Regions from separate parts of the Lentzea sp. NPDC036949 genome, predicted to be linked through region 2. Evidence: riboswitches for the same ligand, from Rfam matches in the RefSeq annotation. Region 2 holds a riboswitch; each other region holds the start of a gene.
What was found. A riboswitch is a leader RNA that binds a small molecule or an ion and turns the genes downstream of it on or off. The one in region 2 is predicted to bind cobalamin.
Positions count from the first base shown of each region.

Region 1: it holds a riboswitch for cobalamin, as region 2 does, so the genes downstream of both, ACZ7CD_RS09860 (FecCD family ABC transporter permease) here and ACZ7CD_RS16685 (ribonucleoside-diphosphate reductase subunit alpha) in region 2, are expected to answer to the same signal.
Region 3: it holds a riboswitch for cobalamin, as region 2 does, so the genes downstream of both, ACZ7CD_RS15870 (CbtB domain-containing protein) here and ACZ7CD_RS16685 (ribonucleoside-diphosphate reductase subunit alpha) in region 2, are expected to answer to the same signal.
Region 4: it holds a riboswitch for cobalamin, as region 2 does, so the genes downstream of both, ACZ7CD_RS30010 (LPXTG cell wall anchor domain-containing protein) here and ACZ7CD_RS16685 (ribonucleoside-diphosphate reductase subunit alpha) in region 2, are expected to answer to the same signal.

Region 1 is NZ_JBVJRA010000003.1:78,999-83,694, reverse strand. It holds gene ACZ7CD_RS09870 (ABC transporter substrate-binding protein) at 1-734, opposite strand, end outside; gene ACZ7CD_RS09865 (ABC transporter ATP-binding protein) at 731-1,471, opposite strand; gene ACZ7CD_RS09860 (FecCD family ABC transporter permease) at 1,471-2,493, opposite strand; cobalamin riboswitch at 2,529-2,671, opposite strand; gene ACZ7CD_RS09855 (YciI family protein) at 2,755-3,174, shown strand; gene ACZ7CD_RS09850 (3-isopropylmalate dehydrogenase) at 3,239-4,276, opposite strand; gene ACZ7CD_RS09845 (S8 family serine peptidase) at 4,594-4,696, opposite strand, start outside.
Region 2 is NZ_JBVJRA010000005.1:243,324-248,019, reverse strand. It holds gene ACZ7CD_RS16685 (ribonucleoside-diphosphate reductase subunit alpha) at 1-2,774, opposite strand, end outside; cobalamin riboswitch at 2,878-3,087, opposite strand; gene ACZ7CD_RS16680 (hypothetical protein) at 3,151-3,318, shown strand; gene ACZ7CD_RS16675 (LysE/ArgO family amino acid transporter) at 3,284-3,832, opposite strand; gene ACZ7CD_RS16670 (LysR family transcriptional regulator ArgP) at 3,932-4,696, shown strand, end outside.
Region 3 is NZ_JBVJRA010000005.1:76,340-81,035, forward strand. It holds gene hisG (ATP phosphoribosyltransferase) at 1-323, opposite strand, end outside; gene ACZ7CD_RS15860 (phosphoribosyl-ATP diphosphatase) at 338-601, opposite strand; gene ACZ7CD_RS15865 ((2Fe-2S)-binding protein) at 708-1,358, shown strand; cobalamin riboswitch at 1,407-1,581, shown strand; gene ACZ7CD_RS15870 (CbtB domain-containing protein) at 1,614-1,802, shown strand; gene ACZ7CD_RS15875 (CbtA family protein) at 1,819-2,568, shown strand; gene ACZ7CD_RS15880 (HAD family hydrolase) at 2,565-3,221, opposite strand; gene metH (methionine synthase) at 3,214-4,696, opposite strand, start outside.
Region 4 is NZ_JBVJRA010000012.1:126,732-131,427, reverse strand. It holds gene ACZ7CD_RS30020 (hypothetical protein) at 1-244, opposite strand, end outside; gene ACZ7CD_RS30015 (hypothetical protein) at 259-672, opposite strand; gene ACZ7CD_RS30010 (LPXTG cell wall anchor domain-containing protein) at 669-1,916, opposite strand; adenosylcobalamin-variant (AdoCbl-variant) riboswitch at 1,965-2,036, opposite strand; gene ACZ7CD_RS30005 (FAD-dependent monooxygenase) at 2,105-3,193, opposite strand; gene ACZ7CD_RS30000 (terpene synthase family protein) at 3,296-4,696, opposite strand, start outside.

The DNA of each region.
Region 1 (4,696 bases), on a different contig from region 2:
CAGCTGTCGTTGAGGTCGCCGAAGACGTTGTCGCCGCCGGCCTTGGAGATGACGTCCTGCGGGGCCGCGTTCCTGCCGGAGGTGAACGGCTGGTCCTGGCCGCTGTCGTAGAGGAACACCTTGGGCCGCGGCTTGCCGGCCATCAGCCTGCCGGCGTTCTCGATCTGCTGCTGGTAGCCCTTGACCAGCTCCTCGGCCCTGGCCTCGACCCGGAAGATCTTCCCGAGGTTGCGCAGGTCCGTGTAGAGCGCGTCGAGGGCGGGCATGATGCCGCGCTGCTTGCCCACGCCGTTGCGGCACGCCTCGGTGAGCTGGTAGGTGGCGATCCCGAGCTGCCGCAACGCGTCCGGGGTGAAGCCGGTGCTCTCGCTGAAGCCGTAGTTCCAGCCGGCGAACACGAGGTCGGCGTTGGCGCCCTGCACGACCTCCTTGGAGATCTTGTCGGACAGGTGCTTCGCGCTGTCGAAGTCGGCCTTCCACGGCGAGGTCCGCACGTCGACGGTGTCGATGCCGTTGACGACGTAGCCGGCCATGCGGTCCTTGAGGCCCAGCGCGAACATCAGCTCGGTGATGCCGGTGTCGTTGGTGACCACTTTGGACGGGACCTCGTCGTAGGTCACCTGCTGCCCGCAGTTGGTGACGGTGACGGGTTCGGTCGCGGAGGTGTCCTGCGCGACCGTGGCGCCGCACCCGGAGACGAGCAGCAGGGCGGCGGTGACGAGTGCGGTTCTCACGGGGTGACCTCCTGGTCGAACAGGAGCTGGGGGGCTCCTGTCGTGGGGTGGGCGACCACGTGTGCGGTGACGTGGAAGACCTTGGCGACGAGCTCGGGCACGAGGACCTCCGCCGGGGTGCCGGAGGCGACCACCCGGCCCTCGTCGAGGACGTAGAGGCGGTCGCAGTACGACGCGGCGAGGTTGAGGTCGTGCAGCACGGTCAGGACGGTGACGCCGAGTCCCCGCGCGAGCGCGAGGACGTCGAGCTGGTGGCGGATGTCGAGGTGGTTGGTCGGCTCGTCGAGCACGAGCACGCGGGGTTGCTGGGCGATGGCGCGGGCGATCAGCACCCGCTGGCGCTCCCCGCCGGAAAGGCTGAGGAAGCTGCGGGCGGCGAGGTGTCCGACGTCCACTGTGGCCAGAGCATCGGCGACGACAGCGGCGTCGCGCACGGGGTCGCGGTCGTGCGGCAGCCGGCCCATCTCCACGACCTCGGTGACGGTGAAGTCGAACTCGACCTGCGACTCCTGGGTCAGCGCGGAGAGGTCGCGGGCGAGGCCCTGTCGCCTGTGGACGTTCTCGCCGTCGAGCAGGACCGCGCCGGCGTCCGGTCGCAGCGCCCGGTAGACGCAGCGCAACGTCGTCGACTTGCCGCTGCCGTTCGGCCCGACGATGCCGACCACCTCGTCGCAGGCGTGCAGCGTGATGCCGGAGATGATGTTCCGCACGGTGACGTCGTGCACCTCGACGCGCATCAGCGGCCTCCGAAGACGTACGCCCTGCGGCGCATCAGGAAGATGAAGCACGGCACGCCCAGCGCGGCCGTGATGACGCCGAGCGGCAGCTCCTCGGGTGCGGCGAGCATCCGCGCGGCGACGTCCACCCACACCAGGAAGCTGGCACCGGCCAGCGGTGCGAGGGCCAGCACCTTGCGGTGGTCGGCGCCCACGACCATGCGCGTGAGGTGCGGCAGCATCAGCCCGACGAACCCGACGGCCCCGCTGACCGCCACCAGCACCCCGGTCATGGCCGCGGTGACGACGAAGAGGTGCGTGCGGAACCGGTTCACCCTCACCCCGAGCGTGGTGGCGGTCTCATCGCCCATCGCCAGCGCGTTCAACGGCCGCGCCTTGGCCATCAGGTAGGCGATGCCCAGCGCGGTCACGACCGTGGCGACCGGCAACGACCTCCAGTCCGCCCCGCCGAGGCTGCCGAGCAGCCAGAACATCGCCGCCCGCGCCGCCTCCCCGTGCGGTGCCTGGAACACCAGCAGCATCGCCACGGCCGAGAACCCGTAGGCGAGCGCGGTGCCGGTCAGCACGAGCCGCAACGGCGTGAGCGCCCCGCTCGACCGCGCGGTGAGGTAGACGAGCGCGGTGGCACCGAGCCCGGTGAGGAACGCCCCCGTCGACAGCGCGTACACGCCGAGCCCGGACAGCACCCCCATCGTCGCGACCGCCGTGGCACCCACGCTCGCCCCCGAGGAGATGCCGAGCACGTACGGGTCGGCCAGCGCGTTGCGGACCATCGCCTGGATCGCGACGCCGACCGCGCTCAGCCCCGCGCCCACGACGGCGGCGAGCAGCACGCGCGGCAGCCGGATGTTCCAGACGATGTGGTACTGCCCGGCGAGGTGGGCGGGCACGGTGCCGCCGGTGACCGCCTGCCACAGCAGGTCGGCGGTGACGCCGAAGGGGACGGAGACGGGGCCGAGCGCGACGCCCGCCACGATGCTGATGACGAGCACGCCGACGAGCGCGCTGATCTTCCCGATCACATGTGCCCTTCCCGCAGTCCACGGCAGGAGTTGGAGTCCTATGTCTGCCGTGTGCGGGCATTCGGGCTCGTCCCCTGGCCGGGGACCTACCGTTGCGGGTCAGCGCCGGACTTCGACCGGTCTTCCCCCACGCACGACTTCGGGTGACCCTACCTGCGCAAACAGGAAGTTCGAAAATTTCTCCGCTGTGATGTCGATCCGGCGGGGTGCCCGTTCGACCTGTGGACGTCAGCGAGCAGGGCACAACGCAGGGAGACCACCGTGAAGTACATGCTGATCATGCGCGCCACCGACGAGGCCTACGCGAACATGGGCGAGCTCGACTTCGACAAGATGCTGGAGGTCGTGGGCGCGTTCAACGACGAGCTGATCCGGGCCGGGGTGCTGCTCGCCGCCGAGGGCCTCGCCGACCCGTCCGAGGGCGTCGTCGTCGACTTCTCCGCCGAACCGGCGATCGTGACGGACGGCCCGTACGGCGAGACCAAGGAGCTGTTCGGCGGCTTCTACCTGCTCAACGTGTCCTCGCTGCAGGAGGCGGTCGAGTGGGCGAAGCGGATGCCGATGGCCGGGCCCGGGTTCAAGACCGAGATCCGCCGCGTGCCGACGATCGACGAGTTCCCGCAGGACAACGAGTGGATCCAGAAGGAGCGCGCCTGGCGCGAGTCCACCGCCCAGCTGTGAAAGTCACGCGGGGACCTTTCGTGCTCTACAAGAGTACGAAAGCTCCCCGCGTGCACTACAACGGTCAGCCCGTGCGGACGTTCGAGGACACGAGGGCGGCCAGGCGGTCGCCGATCGCGTACGTCGCGCCCGGCGACTGGTGGTCGCGGGTCGCCAGGTCGAACGCCACGGACGCCTCGATCCGGCGCGACGCCTCGTGCTCGCCGAGGTGGTCGAGCAGCAGCGCGACCGACAGCACGGCGGCCGTCGGGTCGGCGATGCCCTGGCCCGCGATGTCCGGTGCCGAACCGTGGACCGGCTCGAACATCGACGGGTTGCGCCGCGTCACGTCCATGTTGCCCGACGCGGCCAGGCCGATGCCGCCCGTGACGGCGGCGGCGAGGTCGGTCAGGATGTCGCCGAACAGGTTGTCCGTCACGATCACGTCGTACCGGGCGGGGTCGGTGACCAGGTGGATCGTGGCCGCGTCCACGTGCTGGTACGCCACCGTCACGTCCGGGTGCTGCAACGAGACCTCCTCGACCACGCGCGACCACAGCGAGCCGGCGTGCGTGAGGACGTTCGTCTTGTGCACCAGCGTCAGGTGCCGCCGCGGACGGGCCGAGGCGCGCGCGAAGGCGTCCCTGACCACGCGCTCCACGCCGAACGACGTGTTGAGCGACACCTCCGTGGCGATCTCGTGCGGGGTGTCCTTGCGCAGCAGGCCACCGTTGCCCGCGTACGGGCCCTCGGTGCCCTCGCGGACCACCACCATGTCGATCTCCGGCGGGTCCGCGAGCGGGCTGCGGACGCCGGGGTAGAGACGGGCGGGGCGGAGGTTCACGTGGTGGTCGAGCTCGAACCTGAGGCGCAGCAGCAGGCCGCGCTCCAGGATTCCGCTCGGCACCGACGGATCGCCTACCGCTCCGAGCAGGATCGCGTCGTGCTGGCGGAGCTCACCGAGCACCGACTCGGGCAACAACTCTCCCGTGGCGTGCCAGCGCGCCGCGCCGAGGTCGTAGCGAGTGATCTCGGCCGCCGGAACGACCTCGTTGAGGACCTTCAGGGCCTCAGCGATGACCTCGGGCCCGATCCCGTCTCCTGGGATCACTGCGAGCCGCATCCACACACCTCCCAGGTGTCAGTCCCCAATTGGTGGGACTACTTTCCTCCGCGAAAGGTTACCGGCACCACGGCCGCTCGCCGCATGCCGGACACCCCATCGGGGTGTTATCTCCCGTACTGCGGGACACCCACACGGCCCATTCCGCACTTTCGAGTGTCACTCGATCGCAGGAACAGGGTCGCGTCAAGGGGTGACGCCCGGCAGTTCCACGCAGTAACCCCGCTTTCCCCGGAACGCACGCGGGGACCTTTCGTACTCTCTGAGAGTACGAAAGGTCCCCGCGTGGACTTCAGCAAACGTCGGAGGAGAAGGGGCTAGGAGCGGCCGCTGGCCCGCACGGTGACGACAGAGGCGCGGTCGCCGGTGGCGTTGTGGTGGTTGAGCACCAGCAGGCCCTCGGACTTGTCGAGCTCCAGG
Region 2 (4,696 bases):
TCCATCGTGGACCCGCGGTCCTGCTCCAGCTCGTCCGCGGCGCGGTGCCGCGCGAGGATCTCGACCGAGTCGATCGGCAGGACGCCCCGCGACCACAGCGACCCGTCGAACGACCGGTACGCGCCGCGTTCCCGGGCCAGGTCGGCGGACGCCTCGATGGCGTAGTAGCTGATCTCCTCCATGCTGCGGTCCGCGAACTCCACGGCCTCCTGCGACGCCATCGGCGTGCCGAGCGTGAACAGCGCGTCCTGGAACCCCATCAGCCCGAGACCGACCGGCCGGTGCCGCAGGTTGGAGTTCCTGGCTTCCGGGATCGTGTAGTAGTTCACGTCGATCACGTTGTCGAGCATCCGCACGGCCGTGCGCACCGTCTTGCGGAGCCGGGCGTGGTCGATGCCGTCCTCGGTGACGTGCCGGGCGAGGTTGACCGACCCCAGGTTGCACACCGCGACCTCGTCGACCGCGGTGTTCAGGGTGATCTCGGTGCACAGGTTCGACGAGTGCACCACGCCGCTGTGCTGCTGCGGTGACCGCAGGTTGCACGGGTCCTTGAACGTGATCCACGGGTGGCCGGTCTCGAACAGCATCGTGAGCATGCGCCGCCACAGGTCCACGGCCTGGACCCGGCGGAAGACCTTGATCCCGCCACCGTCGGCCTTGGCCTCGTAGGCGCGGTACTTCTCGGCGAACTCGGCGCCGAACGCGTCGTGCAGGTCCGGCACCTCGTCGGGGGAGAACAGCGTCCACGTGCCGCCCGCGCGGACCCGGCGCAGGAACTCGTCCGGCACCCAGTTCGCGGTGTTCATGTCGTGGGTGCGGCGGCGTTCGTCGCCGGTGTTCTTGCGCAGGTCGAGGAACTCCTCGACGTCGATGTGCCAGGTTTCGAGGTAGGCGCAGACCGCGCCCTTGCGCTTCCCGCCGTTGTGGGCGAGGCCGGCCGTGGTCAGGTAGGACTCGTCGGTCTCGACCTCGAGGTCGAACACCTCGGGGACCACCTCGGTCTCCCGCACGTCGCGGACGCGCGAGAACACCATGCCCCGGTGCTCGACCCAGTCTGGCTCGGTGGTCGGGCGGCAGCCGGCGAGTTCGGCGATGCCCTCGACGGCGGGAACCCCGACGTCGAGGTCCTCGCCGGCAGAGGGGATGCCGAGGCGCAGCAGCTGGTAGCGGGCACCCGCGGCGAGCGACCGCGACGTCGTGGTGAAGTGGACCTCGACGCCGCGGGAGGCACCGCCGCTCGACTCCAGCAGGCCTTGCAGGAGCTTCCGGGTCTGGGCGTGCGGCAGGTGGGAGAACCTGCGGGCGATCCGCTTCCGGCGGTCGTCGTCGTAGAGGTCCTCAGGCGTGAACGGGAACGCGGAGGCACCCACCTCGGGTTCGGAGGCCCAGTGGATCCACACGCGGGTGTCGTCGCGGCCGTTCTCCCGGAAGGGGACACCGCGCGCCGACAGGTGCTCGCGGACGAAGTCCAGGTGCGCGTCCAGCCCGGGTTTCCCGGAGACACCCCACCGCACCCCGTCCTCCGACAGGTGCCCGCCACCGAGCAGGACGCCGTACAGACGAGCATCGTCCTCGCTGAAACCGGCGACGGGCACGACCTCCCGCGGAACCACCCTGGCGACGAGGTCACCCTTCTCCAGCCGACCGGCGTCCACCCACTCCGGCCGCACCTCGTCGCCGGCGAGCTGCTTGAGCGTCCGCGCGTTCTCCTGGCCGAGCGGCACGCCCCTGACGGCGTACAACGGGTGTCCGGCGGTGACCCTGAGGGGTGCGGCGGAGTGCTCGACCTCCACCTCGACCATCGGGTCGACCTGGTCGTAGAGCATGACGTCGGTGACCTCGCGGTAGGTGCCGCTCACCCCGAGCACGAGGTCGCCGGCCACGACGTCCCTGATCGCCTTGACGCCGTCGGCGGTGTGGACGCCGGTGTCCGGTGCGAAGCACTGGTTCACGGCCACGGCCGTGTCGTTCGCGATCTTCAGGAACGGCACCACGCCCTGCGACGTGCCGTTGGTGCCCCTGATGTGCGCGCCGATGCCGCGCACCGGCGTCCAGTCGTTGCCCAGGCCGCCCGCGAACTTCGAGAGCAGCGCGTTGTTGCTGATGCCGTGGAAGATGCCGCCGAGGTCGTCGGCCACGGTGGTCAGGAAGCACGACGACAGCTGCGGCCGGGTCGTCCCGGAGTTGAACAGCGTCGGTGTCGAGCACATGAAGTCGAACGACGACAGCAGCTCGTAGAACTCGACCGCGCGGGCGTCGGGGTCGTCCTCCTCCAGGGCGAGGCCCATGGCCACGCGCATGAAGAACGCCTGCGGCAGCTCGTAGCGGCGGCCGTCGCGGTGCAGGAAGTAGCGGTCGTACAGGGTTTGCAGGCCCAGGAACTGGAACCGGAGGTCACGGGACGGGTCCAGCGCCGATCCCAGGCGGGCCAGGTCGAACGAGGTCAGCCGGGGGTCGAGCTGGCCGCAGTCGACGCCGTGCCGCACGAACGAGGCGAAGTACGACGGGTAGCGCTCGGTCATCTCGGCGTGCGACAGCGGGACGCCGCACGCCTCGGTGCGCAGCCGGTCCAGCAGCAGGCGGGCGCTGACGCAGGAGTAGTCCGGGTCCTGCTCGACCATCGCGCGGGCGGCCATGATCGGCGCCAGGGCGAGCTCGGCGTCGGTGATGCCGTGGTACAGGTTCCGCTTGGTCTCGGTCAGCACCGCCTCGGCCGATGCGTTCGGAAGATCGGCACAGGCTTCCTCGATGACCACTGAAAGGCGGTCGGGCACGCTCTCTCCTCGCGAGCTGGGCCCAGGAGGAAAAGCGCATGCGCGCACCGTTCACCGGTGCACACAGCCGCCCTCCCTCGGGGCACCGTGTCGTGCGCGCAGGCTTGCGCGCACCCCGGTGGCAGGTCTTCGGACTCGTGGGCGTCGAACTCGCGCCTACCGGCCGTCGCTTCCCAGGTCTCGCGACCCAGTGCTTCGTTGACGGCTTTCGTTCCCACTCACCGCTGCGGGGCAGTCCCGGACTCGCACCGGGTTCCCTCTTGCCTCACCGGCCCGTTGTCCGGGCCGGTGAACCACCAGTGCGGCAGATACTACATGTGGTGGTGGGTCCTTGATCACCACCCAACATGCGTGTCCCCTGGGTAGGGTGGTCGGCGTGGGTGAGGTTCGGCCGCGGGTCTTCTACGGTGCTCTGCTCAGTGCGGGGCTCGCCTCCGCGTCGCTGTTCGCGGGAGCCGCGGCGCCGGTGACGAGCGGCGTGCTGGCCGGCTGCGCGGTCGCCGCGCTGGTCACGTCCCGGCGATCAGCGCGACCCCGAGGCTGATCATCACGGCGGCGATCACGCCGTCCAGCACGCGCCACGCGCGCGGCTTCGCGAACAGCGGGCTGAGCAGCCGGGCGCCGAACCCGAGCGCGGCGAACCAGGTGATGCTCGCCGTCACCGCGCCGACGCCGAAGAGCCAGCGGCCGGCGGCGATCGACCCGAGCAGCAGCACGGTGTCGAGGTAGACGTGCGGGTTGAGCCACGTCAGCGCGATCGCGGTGAGCACGGGCCGGTGCCGGGCGCCGGTGTCGGCGTGCAGGGCCTGCGGGCGCAGTGCGCGCCGCGCGGCCAGGAACCCGTACCCCAGCAGGAAGAGCCCGCCCACGACCGCGGCGACGGTGACCGCCTGCGGCCACCGGGTGACGATCGCGCCGAACCCGGCGACGCCCACGGCGACCAGGACCGCGTCCGACACGGCGCACACGGCGACCACCTTCGCCACCGCCTCGCGGCGAAGTCCTTGGCGCAGCACGAAAGCGTTCTGGGCGCCGATCGCGACGATCAGGGTCATCATGGTGCCGAAGCCGAGCAGCAGGTCTGTCACGCGGTCCACGCTATTGACGCGTTCTTGATGAGGCCAGCTGAAGATTCTTACGTACCATTAGCGCTCGTGATGGACCTCGACCTGGTGCGCACGCTGCTCGCGGTGGTGGACAGCGGCACGTTCGACGCCGCCGCCACCGCGTTGCACGTCACGCCTTCCGCTGTCTCGCAACGCATCAAGGCGCTCGAACAGCGCACGGGCCGGGTCCTGCTGGTCCGCGCCCGCCCGGTGCGGCTCACGCCGTCCGGTGAGGTGATCGTCCGCTACGGTCGGCAACTGCTGGCGCTCGACCAGGACCTCGGGGCGGCGCTCGGCGAGGACGCGGTCGTGCGGGTGCCGATCGCGGTGAACGCCGACTCGCTCGCCACCTGGTTCCTGCCCGCGCTGCACCGCGTGCCGCCCGAGCTGCGGATCTCGTTCGACCTGCACCGCGAGGACCAGGACCACACGACGGCGTTGCTGCGGCAGGGAGCGGTGATGGCGGCGGTGACGTCGTCGCGCGACCCCGTCGCCGGCTGCTCGGTGCGCAAGCTCGGCCACATCCGCTACGCCGCGATGGCCGCCGAGTCCTTCGTGAACCGGCATGCGGCCGGGCCGTTGAAGTCGTGGCTGCCGGACGCCCCGGTCGTGGTGTTCGACCGCAACGACGACCTCCAGGACCGCTTCGTCCGCACCCTGACGCGGGGCCGCGGCGCGTCCGAGCACCGCCACCACGTCCCGTCGTCCGAGGTCTACGTGCGCGCCGTCGCCACCGGCCTGGGCTGGGGCATGGTGCCGCCGCAGCAGGTGCTCGACGGCCTGGTCGACCTCGCTCCCGGCCGCACGGTCAGCGTC
Region 3 (4,696 bases), 170 kb from region 2:
GTCCAGTCGGTGCCCCGCGGGCCCGCGTAGCGGAAGGTGGACCCGCCGAAGCCCAGCGCCAGCAGCTCCTCGACGGAGGAACCGTTGTCGTCGGCACCCGAGTCGGCGGCCAGGTCGCGGCCGGTGATGCCCAGGTCGAGGTCACCGGACGCCACGTAGATCGCGATGTCCTTGGGGCGCAAGAAGAAGAACTCGACCTCGTTGTTCGGGTCGAGCACGGTCAGGTCGCGCGGCTCGTGCCGCTGCCGGTAACCGGCCTCGGTCAGCATCGCGGAGGCGCGTTCGGCGAGCGCGCCCTTGTTCGGGACTGCTACGCGCAGCATCGGTCAGCTCTCCGTCAGAGGTACTTGTAGACGTCGTCGAGGGTCAGGCCGCGGCCCAGCATGATCACCTGGAGGCGGTACAGCAGCTGCGAGATCTCTTCCGCGAGCTTCTCGTCGGACTCGTACTCGGCGGCGATCCAGACCTCGCCCGCTTCCTCCAGGACCTTCTTGCCCTGCGCATGGACGCCGGCCTCAAGCGCAGCCACGGTGCCGGAACCCTCCGGCTTGGTGCGGGCTCGTTCGGTCAGTTCGGCGAACAGCGAGTCGAAGGTCTTCACGGGGGCACATCCTCCCACCTCCGGACGGGTGGTCCACACCGCGGTCACCTCTGTTCCAGCCCGTGGACGTGATCTGTCCTGCATGGACACCCAGTAGCGTGAATCTGTGTCGGAGTTCGCCGAAGTCCTCGCAGCGCTGCGCCAGGTGCGCGGCATCAACCCGTTCTTCGCGCTGGACGTGGGCCGTCCGGACGACTCGTGGCTGCCGGGGACGGCACTGCTCGAAGGCCCCGCCCTCAGGGAGACCATCGACGCGATCGCGGCCCGCTACAACGCCGCCGAGCCCCGCGTCGCCGCCAGCCTGTTCTTCCTCAGCTACACCGCGCGGCTGCTCAGCCCGCTCACCGCGACGGACCTGCCGATCGACGTGCGCCCGGAGAACCTGTGGTGGCAGCACCACCGCCGCAACGGCCTGAGCGTCCGCATCGACACCCCGCGGCTCGGCCCGCGCCCGGCGGAGGCGCTCGCACCGGTCGTGGAGGCGGTCCACGCGGTCGTGCCCGTGGCACGCGGTCTGCTGTGGGGCAACGCGATGTCGAACATCGCGGGCGCGCTGAAAATGGTGGTGCGAGCGGGTGCGCTGAGTGCGGAGGAAGCGGAGGAACGCGGCAACCGGCTCATGGCAGCGCCACCGTTCGAAGGTGCCGGGGAATTCGTCACCCTGCCCGGCGAGGTCGCGTTCCTGCGCCGGTCGTGCTGCCTTTACTACCGCGTTGCCGCAGGTGGGAAGTGCGGGGACTGCCCTCTTGTGAAGTGATGAAGACGACAACTCTTATGGCCGGTTGTGCGTGAACCGCCGTTCACCTTACGGTGCACGCGCCGCAGTGACGGGAAGCCGGTGGAAATCCGGCGCGGTCCTCGCCACTGTGACCGGGAAGCGATCCCCGCCGAGCACGTCACTGGTCCCGCGAGGGGCTGGGAAGACGCGGGGGCAGCGTTGATCCGGGAGTCAGGAGACCGGCTGCGGCGCCGTAAGGAGTTTCACCTTCCACGAGGTATGGAGGAGCCCGTCATGACGAGCCCTGCAGCAAGCCTGTCCGCCGTCCGCGTGCCCAAGTGGGCCTTCGCCGTCTCACTGCTCGGCCTGATCGTCACCTACCTGGTCCTGCAGGAGAACGGCCTCGCTCTCGGTGCGAGCTCGGAGCTGCTGCACGAGTTCTTCCACGACGGCCGCCACGCCCTCGGCGTTCCCTGCCACTGATCCGCTGATCACGCAGATGACGACCACGTACAGGTCGATCGCACTGCGCGGACTCGCGGCCGGCGCCATCGCCGGTACCGCCTCCGCGCTCGTGCAGCTCCTGGTCACCGAGATCCCCATCCGCGCCGCACTGGCCGTCGAGGAGGCCCGCGCCCCCGCCGGTGACGGCCACTCCCACTCGCACGGCGAGGAGGGGCTGGTCAGCCGCGGCGTCCAGATCGCGGGCGGCATGCTCGGCGTGGTGATCGTCGGCATCGCCGTCGGCCTGGTGTTCGCCACGGCCTACGCGCTGTCGAAGCGCTGGTTCGCCGACCGCACGCCGTTCACCCGCAGCACCGCGTTCGGAGTCGCCGTGTTCGGTGCGGTGGCGCTGCTGCCGTGGCTGAAGTACCCGGCGAACCCGCCCGCGGTGGGCGACCCGGACACGGTGAACTACCGCACCGCGCTGTACCTGGGCGTGGTGGTGGCCGGTCTGGCGATCGTCTGGGGAGCGAGCTGGCTCGCCTCGGCACTGGCCGCGCAGCCGCACCCGGTCCGCGTGACCGCGGTGCTGCTCGCGGTCGTGGCGGCGGTGGCGGTGGTGCTGGTGGCGTTCCCCGCGCCGCCGGACACGATCCCGGCGGACATGCCGGTGGCCGTGCTGTGGCAGTTCCGCCTCAGCTCGCTCGCCCAGCTGGCCACGCTCCACATCGGTCTCGGCGTGGTGTTCGGCCTGCTGGTCGATCCGGCGACACGCCGGGCGAAGGCACCCGTCGCGGCTCTCTAAAGAGCGCGCAGCACTTCGAGGTCGACGCCGACGAGGGAGTCGCGGAACACCCGCCGCTCCCCCGCCGGCACCTCGACGTCACACGGCACGACCAGCACGGTGCACCCGGCCGCCACCGCAGAGGCGACACCGGTCGGCGAGTCCTCGACCGCCACGCACCCGGCCGCGTCCACGCCGAGCAACCGCGCCGCCTTCAGGTACGGCTCCGGCAGCGGCTTGTTCAGACCGTCCACCTCGTCGCCGCACACCGTCACGTCGAACAGGTCGCGGCCGATGGTGTCGAGCGCGACCTCGGTCAGCGACCGTTCGGTGGAGGTCACCAGCGCCATCGGCACGCCGGACGACCGCACCGCGCGCAGCGCCTCGGCAGCGCCCGGACGCCACGGCAGACCGGTGCGGAAGACCTCCTCGGTGCGGCGGGAGATCCACGCGGCGCCGTCGGCCATGTCGGCGTCGGTCGGTTCGATGCCGACGTCGGCGAACAGCAGGCGCATCGTCGTGGGGACGTTGCTGCCGACCATGCGTTCGCGGGTCTCCAGCGACAGGATCCCGCCGAGCTTCTCGGCGTACTCGTAGAGCGGGATGTCCCACAGCTTCTCGGAGTCCAGCAGCGTGCCGTCCATGTCCCACAGGACAGCTTGCGGGTCAGACATTGAAGTACTTCGCCTCCGGGTGGTGCGCCACGAAGGCGTCGGTGGACTGTTCCGGGTGGAGCTGGAGTTCCTCGGACAGCGTGACGCCGATGCGGGCCGGGTCGAGCAGGTCGACGACGCGCCGGCGGTCTTCCATCTCGGGGCAGGCGCCGTAGCCGAACGAGTACCGCGCGCCGCGGTAGCCGAGCTTGAAGTACTCCTCGACGGCGGCGGGGTCTTCCTGGGCCACTGACCCGCCCGCCGGCCACACGAGCTCCTCGCGCACGCGCTTGTGCCAGTACTCGGCCAGCGCTTCGGTGAGCTGGACCCCCAGTCCGTGGACCTCCAGGTACTCACGATACGCGTTCTTGCCGAACAGCTCGTTGGCGTAGTCGGCGATCGGCTGGCCCATCGTCACGAGGTGGAACGCGATGACGTCGACCTCACCCGACGAGCGGGCGCGCCAGAAGTCGGCCAGGCAGAGGCGCCGATCCCTCTTCTGGCGCGGAAAGCGGAACCGGAAGCGCTCCGGCGCGTCCGGGGAGGGCTCGGTCAGGATGACCAGGTCGTTGCCCTCGGACACGCACGGGAAGTAGCCGTAGACGACCGCGGCGTGAGCAAGAACACCTTCTGTCGCAAGGCGTTCCATCCAGTACCGCAGCCGTGGCCTGCCCTCGGTCTCGACGAGCTCCTCGTAGGTCGGGCCGCCGCCGCGCGTGCCCTTGAGGCCCCACTGGCCCATGAACGTCGCGCGCTCGTCCAGCAGCGCGCTGTAGTCCGCGACGGGAATGCCCTTCACCACGCGGCTGCCCCAGAACGGCGGCACCGGCACCGGGTTGTCGGTGGCCACGTCGGAACGACCGGTTCCCGCTTCTTCCTCTCCTGGCGCGGCTTTGCGGGCCGCGGCGATGCGCAGCGCACGTTCGCGGCGGGCCTTGCGCTCGGCGGCCTTCGCCTGGGCCTCCGGGTCGACCAGAGGGGTCTCTCCGCGTTTCGCCGCCATGATCGCGTCCATCAGGCGCAGGCCCTCGAACGCGTCGCGGGCGTAGCGGACGTCGCCCAGGTACATCTCGGTCAGGTCGTTCTCGACGTAGGCGCGGGTCAGGGCGGCGCCGCCGAGCAGCACCGGCCAGCGGGCCGCGACGCCCCTGGAGTTCATCTCCTCCAGGTTCTCCTTCATGACCACGGTCGACTTGACCAGCAGGCCGGACATGCCGATCGCGTCCGCGCGGTGCTGCTGCGCGGCCTCCAGGATGGCGTTGATCGGCTGCTTGATGCCGATGTTCACGACCTCGTAGCCGTTGTTGGACAGGATGATGTCGACGAGGTTCTTGCCGATGTCGTGCACGTCGCCCTTGACCGTGGCGAGCACGATGCGGCCCTTGCCGCCGTCGTCGGACCGTTCCATGTGCGGTTCGAGGTGCGCGACGGCGGTCTTCATGACCTCGGCGGACTGCAGCACGAACGGCAGCTGCATCTGGCCGGAGCCGAACAGC
Region 4 (4,696 bases), on a different contig from region 2:
ACCTGTCGGTGTCGGTGCCCGGCCTGCCGTTGATGCGGCAGACGAACCCCTGCTGCCGTGACGCGTAGGCGTAGCTGAACCCGGCCGCCGCCAGCGCCGCCACCCCGGAGCCCGGACTGCCCGCCGCGCACCCCTGCTGCACACCACCGCCGAGACCGCGGAAGTCGACGACGACGGTCACGCCGTCACAGCCCGCCGCCTGAGCCGGCACCGGGACCGCCGCGGCGATCACCAGTGCCAGCACGCAGAAGAACCTCGTCACGGGGTGGCGCCGGGGGCGGTGCCGGCACCGAACGCCCAGCCCTCGACGCTGCCGGGCGCCGGGTCGTAGCTGCCCGCACCCGCGGAGCTGTAGGCCCAGGAACCGCCGGGCGAGGCGTGCCAGTACGACCAGTAGGCGCTGGTCGTGGGCGCGGTGCACGGGTTCGGCAGCGCGTTGATCCGGCACACGAAACCGGCCTGGCGCGGCACGAACGAGTACGTGAAGCCCGCGCCGGTCAGCGCGGCGAGACCGGTGGCCGGGTCGCCGGGAGCGCAGCCGGTCTGGACGCCGCCGCCCAGCGCGGTGAAGTCCACCACGACCTTCACGCCCGCGCAGTCCGCGGCGGAGGCGGGTGCGACGACGAACGAGCTCGCGACCAGGGCGAGGACAGCGAGGATGCGGCGCATCACGCACCAACCTTCCGACGACGGGACACGAGGACGAGCACGGCGCCGGCGAGCAGCGCGGAGGAACCGAGCAGGGTCAGCGCGACGGCCTCCTCGGGGCCGGTCGCGGCGAGCCGCTGAGTGGCCGGGGGCGTCGGACCGGCCGGCGCGGGAGCGACCGGGGTGGCCGTCGACGAGGTGGTCACCGGAGCGGTCGTCGTCGGCGGCACGGTCGGCTGTGCGGTGGTCGACGGGGGCGTGGTGGTCGGCGGGGTCGCGCAGTCGACCGCGGGCACACCGGGCGTGGCACCGGCGAACGACACGTCGGCGAGGCCCTTGCGGGCCAGGCCGAGCATCGCCTGGGTGGTCGCGCGCACGGCGCCGTAGACCTCGAAACCCGTGCTGTCGTAGGCGATCGCGCCGCGAGCGGCCTCCGGTCCGGCACAGCCGACCTGCAACGACCGCAGGTACGCCACGGCCCGGTCCGCGACCACCGTCCGGCCGCCCCCGACGAGCGCGCCGACCGCGAGGCCGGTGCTGTTGGCGTTCGAGCCCTGCAACGCCGACGGGAACCCGCCGTCCGCCTTCTGCTGCGCCACCAGCCAGTCCAGCGCCCGCGCGGACGCCGTCGGCTCCCCCGCCGCCTGCAACGCCTGCAGCACGATCGCCGTCGCGTCCACATCGGACTTGCAGACCGGCTGCCCGAACGAGATCGGGAACCCGCCGTCCGCGCACTGCGTGGACACCTGGAACGCGACCGGCTGCGCCACCGGCTGGTCGGCGCGGGTCAGCACGATGATCGCCAGCGCCTGCGTGAACGCGTTGGTCTGGTCGTAGTCGGGGTCGGTGCGGTCGCGGTAGCGGCCGGACTCCTCCCGCAGCGCCGCAAGGCGTTCGAGCAGGTCGGCACCGGCGAACGCGTGCGGGTCGGTGCCCAGCGCCTGCGCGACCAGCGCGAGCTTCACCAGGCCACCGACGTAGGACTCGGCCTCGCCGTCGCCTGCGAAGTACTGGAACTGCTCGGGTTCGGCGAGCCACGCCGCGGCCCGCACCGCCGTCGACCGGCCGACACCGGCGGCCGCGAGCCCGTACACGCCGTCCGCGGTCAGGCCGTGGTCGACGAGGTCCGGCCCCTTCACCAGGTGGTCGCCACCGACGAACTGGCCGGCCAGCCACGTTCCCGCTGACGGCGGCTCGGCCGCCTGAGCGGCCGGTGTCACGACGAGCGCGGCCGCTACCACTGCGGCCAGCGCGGATGTCCGGATCACTGCTCTTCCCCCTGCCCCGCTGTCCTCGACGGGTCGATGGAGCCACCGCGCGCCACGGGCATTCGGACTGTCACCGTTGCGGGTCAGCGCCGGAGTTCCACCGGCTTCCCCCGCGGCGTGCGGATGCTGTTGTCCACCCGATCGTGCGGGAGGGATCACCCCGAGTCAAATGGCTGTGAGCCGGGCCATCAGCGGCCGGGGAGCTGGAAGGAGCTCACGACCGCGGCGAACTCCTCGGTCGGCTGCCCGCCGTTGGCCTGGTTCTTCAGCGCCATGTCCTGGTTGGCCGTCACGTACGGGCGCAGCAGCTCCTCGTAGCGCTGGAACGCGGTCTCGCGGTTCACGCTCAGCTCGCCAGCCAGCACGTACGCACCGACGAGCGCCAAGCTCGTGCCCTGACCGGACAACGGCGAACCGCAGTAGCCGGCGTCGCCGAGCAGCACGACGCCGCCGCGCGACCAGGACGGCATCCGGACCTGCGCCATGGCGTCGAAGTGGAAGTCCGGCGCCTCCCACATGTGCTTGAGCGCGGTCTGCCACTCCCACCCGGCGTCGGCGAACTTCTCCGCCACCAGCCGCCGCTGGGCCTCGACGTCGCGGTGGTCGAAGTCCACCTCGCCGTAGAACCCCATGTAGACCCGGCACTCCGCGTTGGCGCGGGCGCTCATGACCCCGCCGCCGACGACCTCGCCCTGCTGGAACACCTGCCAGTGGTCGAGGCCCAGGAAGTTCGGCGCGGTGAACACGGCGAGGTTCGTGCCCAGGTGGCGGACGAACTGCGCCTCGGGACCGAACACGAGCCGCCGGACGTTCGAGTGCAGCCCGTCCGCGCCCACGACCACGTCGAAGTCCCGCGGGGCGGCCCGCTCGAACGTGACGCGGGTGCCGTCGATCGCGGTGATGGTGTCGTCGAAGAGGTACTCGACGCCCTCCACCGCGTCGAACAGCAGGCGTGCCAGGTCGTCGCGCATGACCTCGACGTCGGGGCTGGCGAGGTCGCCGCCGGTCAGCGTGTGCTCGGTGGAGCGGTGGAGCTCGGTGCCCTCCTCGTCGACCACGCTCATGCCGCGCATGCCCGTGGTCATGGACCGCAACCGGTCCCCCAGGCCCATCCGCTCCACCACGTCGAGCGCAGGACCGCGGACGTCGACGGCCTGGCCGCCGGGGCGCAGGCCGCGGTGGCGTTCGACGACGGTGACGTCGAAGCCGTGGTGGCGCAACCAGTAGGCCAGCGCCGGACCGCCGATGCTGGCGCCGGAGATGAGGACGTTCGTCATGGTGCTCCCCCTGTGGAGTGGCCGATGCGCACACCGTGGCGGGGTGCGCTGACCGGGGGCTGACCAACGGCTGTCAGTGGCTGACCGGGGCTGACCGGGGGCTCAGCCCGGCGTTCGGGAGGTGAGCCGGGCGGCCGCGGTGCCCAGACCGGTGGGACCGCGGTGGAAGACCGGGAGCCGGCCCACCGGCAGCGCGCCGGCCTCGTCGTACCGGCTGGTCTCCTCGTGCCAGTGGATGATCCCGGCGATCCAGTCCTTCAGCTCGTCGGCGTACCGCGTCAGGCCGGCCCGCGCGCCGGCGTCCAGGGCCAGGTCGTCGAACATCTTCGGCAGGTCGGTCTCGACGGACCGCACGAACTGGCCGAGCCGGGCGTCCATCAGCGCGTAGGTCAGCTCGAAGGCACGGCTCTGCGGCACGCCGAGGAAGTTCTCGACGACGCGCACCATGTTGTGCACCTCGCCCTCGTGCTGGATCTCCTTGCGGTACGAGAAGACGTCGTTGAGCATCGTGCAGTAGTCCATGGCCGACCGCTCCATCGTCTGCACGACCCGCGTCTGCCACAGCTGCTCGGGAACGATCGCGGAGTGCGAGAAGCGGGACAGCGACGTCGTCAGCTCGGAGCCGAACGTGCTGCGCCGCATCTCCACGTAGTCCACCGGGTCCGGGATGCGGTTGTGGTGCATGTTGACCACCTCCCACACCCACGCGTCGAGCATGGCGTCGACGGTCTGGCGGAACGTGGCGCGGAAGGCCGGGTTCATCGGCGCCGCGGTCCGCTGCCAGAGCTCGGCCAGCGAGCGCTCCATCGCGTTGGCGGGCACCACGGTCTGCACGAGGTCGACCGGCATGCACGCCTTGAGGCGGGTGGTCTGCGTCTTCACGCCGAGCAGGTCGCGGGTCCGGCCGAACCACAGCGGGTAGGCGTCGTCGGCGTAGGTGCCCCAGGTGAGCCAGCAGCCGGACAGGTACAGCTCCTGCGCCGTCGCGTCCGGGTCGATGCCCGCCGAGCACAGCGGGAAGTCGAACCCGCGGACCTGGGCCTCGTCCCAGACGCCCTCACCGGTCATGCCCTGCTCGACCGCCCACGCGACCACCTGGTCGCGGGCCTGGTCCAGGTGCGGTGCCAGGGAGAGGGTGAACGGCACCTCGAACGCCGGCAGCGCGTACGGCTCGACGACCCTGGGCGTGCTGGAGAACTGCCTGAGCCGCTGCGGCAGGGTCTTGGCGAACGAGCCCAGGACGCCGAGCTGCGGCGGCGGACCGGAGTTCATGTACCGCGAGGACCGCAGGTGCCACTCGTGACCGCCCGCCTGCCAGTCCTGCAGGCCCTTCACGTAACCCAGGACGGCCGCGCGGCCGACGGGGTCGATGCCGTGCTCGTCGAGCAGGATCGGCACCTCGGTGAGCGCGGTGTGCTCGAACTGGTGCAGGCGCGAGGTCAGCAGGTCGTTGACGGCGTCCGCGGCGGCCTGGGTGGACAGGCCGAGGAACTTCTCGAACAC